DNA from 2 places in the Pseudoalteromonas sp. MM17-2 genome. Region 1 is predicted to be linked to the other one. Evidence: predicted binding sites of a transcription regulator. Region 1 holds the regulator's gene; the other holds the start of a gene.

Region 1 (2,205 bases):
TTCAAGAAACGATACAAGCTGTTTGGCTTGCTCTAGGGTAATGTGAGGTGCAGCGGGAGCTGACATAAACCTCTCCTTCTCGGTTAACCTAAGCGCTCAAATACTTTATCCAGCTTGGTTTTTAATGTAGCTGCGGTAAAGGGCTTAACGATGTAACCGTTCACGCCAGCTTGGGCAGCGGCAATGATTTGTTCCTTCTTCGCCTCTGCAGTTACCATCAGTACTGGAATGTGCTTTAAGCTGTCGTCGGCGCGAATTGCACGGAGCAAATCGATACCCTGCATACCTGGCATGTTCCAATCGGTAACCACAAAGTCAAACTCTTGGTTTTGCAACATGGGCAGCGCGGTACTACCATCGTCCGCTTCTTGCACGTTGGTAAAGCCTAAATCACGCAATAGGTTTTTAATGATTCTTCTCATAGTGGAAAAGTCATCGACCACGAGAATTTTCATGTTTTTATCCAAAGTATCCTCCAGTGAGGTATGAACCTTTATTCTTACTACTAATTGACCCAGTCATTGACTTTCGCTTTGAGCTTAATCATTGCCTGACCATGTATCTGACTCACACGGGACTCACTTACGTCCAGTATTTGCCCAATTTCTTTTAAATTCATTTCATCGTTATAGTACAACGATAATACCAATGCATCACGCTCGGGGAGAGAATTAATTGCCGCTACTAATGCTTGGTTAAAGCGTTCGTTGTGAACGCTGGTGTAGGGCCGCCCCGTTTGAGATTGTTCACTGCTCGGGGTGAGTACATCTTCATCGACACCTAAGTCTTCGATACCGAGCACTTTAGAGCAATTAACATCGTTTAAAATATGATGGTATTCATCGAGCGAAATATCAAGTTTTTCAGCTACTTCAACATCCTTTGGTTCCCGACCTAGGGAAGTTTCCAATTCATGTACAGCGGTAGCTACAGCGCGGCTATTGCGGTGTACCGATCGTGGAGCCCAATCTCCCCGTCGTACTTCATCAAGCATCGCACCACGAATACGAATACCAGCAAACGTCTCAAAGCTGGCGCCTTTACTGGCATCAAAGGTTTTTGATGCCTCAATGAGGCCAATCATGCCGGACTGAATGAGATCATCGAGCTGCACACTCGCCGGCAGTCGCGCCAGCAAATGACATGCAACACGCTTGACCAGCGCGGCATGGCGCTCGACCAGAGTGTTTAATTGTAATTGATCTTGATATCCAGCCACTTTATTCATAAATCCGAACAACAGTTAATTATTGACCAGCTTTTCAATGAAGAACTCCAAATGCCCCGATGGTTGATTAGGGGTTGGCCATTTTAATGCCTTGCCAGCGAGACTTTTCAGCGATACCGAAGCAGGTGAGTTAGGGAATAACTCCACAACGGCTTTCTGGCGACGCGTTGATTTACGCATGTTTTCATCATAGGGCACGGTGGCCACTAATTCGAGCGCCACATCTAAAAATCGGTCGGTTACTTTGGAGAGTTTGGCAAATAAGTCTTGCCCTTCACGCTGGCTGCGCACCATATTGGCAACGACTTTGAATTTGTATACGCCATGTTCACGACTAAGCACCTTGATCAGCGCGTAGGCATCGGTAATCGAAGTTGGCTCATCGCAGACCACCACAACAACATCTTGCGCAGCACGCGAGAAGCTCAGTACCATATCGGAGATACCGGCGGCGGTGTCAACAATGAGGACATCAAAGTCGTTATCGAGCTCGCTAAACGCACGGATTAAACCTGCATGCTCTGCGGCACTCAGTTCAACCATGCTCTGTGACCCCGATGTTGCCGGAGCAATACGAATGCCCGCAGGCCCAGTTACCAGTATATCGCGCAGTTCGCACTCACCACTTAGAACATGAGAAAGGTTCTTTTCAACACGCAGACCAAGCATAACGTCACAGTTTGCCAGTCCTAGGTCAGCATCTAACACTAAGACACGTTTGCCTTGCTGACCCATGGCAATAGCTAAATTCAAAGAGACATTGGTTTTACCGACGCCCCCTTTGCCACCGGTCACGGCGATTACCTTTACGCCTTGGCTATTGTTTTGATTCATTTTTCGAAGGCCACTTGCTTGATCGTGCACTGTGTTAATCATACATTCCTACTGCCTGAGACGCCACTGTTTGGCGCCCTGCTGGTGCCGCTGATTTTTGTGTTTTTTGGCGTTTGATAAACAATTGTTCAGCTTTTCTAACC
Region 2 (2,205 bases), on a different contig from region 1:
TTTCATCCGACATACTTACTCCTCGGTATCAACTTGGCGCTTGGACTCTGCCAGATAATTTTTCAGAATGCCTTCGATAACTTTGGGGTTTTGTCCGTCTTGAATACCTAAGATAGCGTCTAAGATCAGCCGTTGATTGAGCTCTTCTTCATCTTTTCGCAGTTCTAACTTGGATTGGATAGGAATAGCTATCACATTGGCGAGAAACGCACCGTACAATGTGGTTAGTAGCGCCACCGCCATCGCGGGGCCAATCGCTTTGGGGTCATCCATGTTAGAGAGCATCGCCACCAAACCGATCAAGGTCCCGATCATACCCATTGCTGGGGCTATATCACCCAAGGCCTTGAACAGTCCGGCGCCTTGCTCATGGCGAGCGGTGGTCAACAAAATATCTTTTTGCAAAGTAGCACGAACCACATCGGCGTCATGGCCATCAACCAGCATATCAATGCCTTTACGCATAAACTTGTTGTTAATCTCTGCCTCTTCTAGCGCTAAAAAGCCCCCTTTACGAGCAGAGTCTGCCAGCTCTACAGCCTTCTCAATAAGCTCATCGGGTGATTCAATTTTAAACATGAAGGCTTTGCCGGCTACTTTTCCTATGGTGAAAAATTGCCCCATGGTGTAGTTAGCAAGCACGATAAAAAGAGAACCACCAAATACAATTAGCACCGAAGGAGTGTTATAGAACATGCCCACATCACCACCAAGCACCATAGACATGACAACGAAACCAATCGCGCCGAGAATACCTATTATGGTTGCTAAATCCACATGTCCTCCACCCACTTTACTATTCAGCGCCTTCCCACTAAAGCCCTATATATGGCCAGGGAATATCAGACGTTATTATAATTACTCTTGAGATATCGGCAACTTGCTGAATTACTTGAATCATTTTTTTAAAATCGCGAAGCGACAATATTAAAACTAGCATGCCTACACAGCTTTGCCGTGAAAATCGCATCCATCTTTGACCTAGTCCACGATTCCCCCTAAAATTGGCGCTCTTATTAGGTGTAGTGAGTGACAAGGCCATGGCCCAAAAAAAACCAGAAAACCTAAGCTTTGAAGAAGCCATTAATGAATTAGGGCAAATTGTAACTGATATGGAGCAAGGTGAATTGTCTTTAGAGCAATCTTTAAAGCAATTTGAACGCGGTATTGGTCTGGCAAATGCATCGGCTCAAAAGCTTGATAACGCCCAGCAGAAAGTAAGCATGTTAATGAGCAACGACCTAAACGCTGAGCTCACCCCAATGGATGATCAAGAGTAGTCGCCCCTGTGAATTTAAAACATGCCTTAGCACAGGCACAACAGGATGTGCTACACACCCTACAGCGTTATTTTCAAACACAGCAACAAACACAGCCTCAATTATTGGCGGCAACGCAGTACTGTATCGAAAATGGTGGCAAGCGCTTGCGACCATTTTTAGTCTATGCTGTAGGTAATATGCTTGCAGCACATCAAGACGATCTTCACAAAGCCGCTGCAGCCATTGAGTGTATTCATAGTTACTCTCTGGTGCATGATGATTTACCGGCCATGGACGATGATGAATTACGGCGCGGTCGACCCACCTGCCATATCGCATTTGGCGAGGCCCACGCTATTTTAGCTGGCGATACCTTGCAAACCATTGCCTTTGAGCTGCTCAGTAGCACTGATTTTGATATCGGCGCTAGCCAACAGTTAGCACTGATACGAAGTTTAAGCCAAGCTTCAGGGCTATTGGGTATGGTAGGCGGCCAAGCGCTAGATATCGCAGCCACCGATAAAGCGATTTCCTTAAGTGAACTTGAGCATATTCATCGCCTAAAAACAGGGGCATTGCTAAGCTGCGCCATTGAGCTGGGCTATTTGTGCTCCCCGAACGTAGAAAACAGCACACGTGCTGCATTAGACGATTACGGCCGTGCCATCGGCCTGGCTTTTCAAGTGCAAGATGATATTTTGGATGTTGAAGGAGATACCGCCACGTTAGGAAAGCCGCAAGGCTCTGATGTGGCTGCAAATAAATCTACTTATCCTGCGCTTATGGGCCTTGATGGTGCCAAAGATAAGATGCAGCATTTGTATCAACAAGCTATTGATGCGGTGTGCCCGCTCCCATATGACACCCGTGTTCTCGAGCAACTCGCAGGCTATATCATCGCCAGAGATCATTAAAAATGACTACTGATGTGAAGGGCTGGTTT

What was found. The regulator FliA, encoded in region 1, starts transcription of late flagellar genes. The targets are predictions, from matches to a motif close to CTAAAGNTNNNNNNNNNNNNGCCGATA.
Region 2: the regulator FliA is predicted to act here: its motif matches at 871-897, upstream of pomA (flagellar motor protein PomA).

Annotation. Positions count from the first base shown of each region.
Region 1 covers NZ_JAKRFV010000013.1:18,880-21,084, forward strand. The annotation lists gene MHM93_RS11620 (protein phosphatase CheZ) at 1-66, opposite strand, end outside; gene cheY (chemotaxis response regulator CheY) at 84-467, opposite strand; gene MHM93_RS11630 (RNA polymerase sigma factor FliA) at 506-1,228, opposite strand; gene MHM93_RS11635 (MinD/ParA family protein) at 1,244-2,104, opposite strand; gene flhF (flagellar biosynthesis protein FlhF) at 2,097-2,205, opposite strand, start outside.
Region 2 covers NZ_JAKRFV010000015.1:9,466-11,670, forward strand. The annotation lists gene MHM93_RS12645 (flagellar motor protein MotB) at 1-13, opposite strand, end outside; gene pomA (flagellar motor protein PomA) at 16-777, opposite strand; gene MHM93_RS12655 (exodeoxyribonuclease VII small subunit) at 1,041-1,280, shown strand; gene ispA ((2E,6E)-farnesyl diphosphate synthase) at 1,289-2,176, shown strand.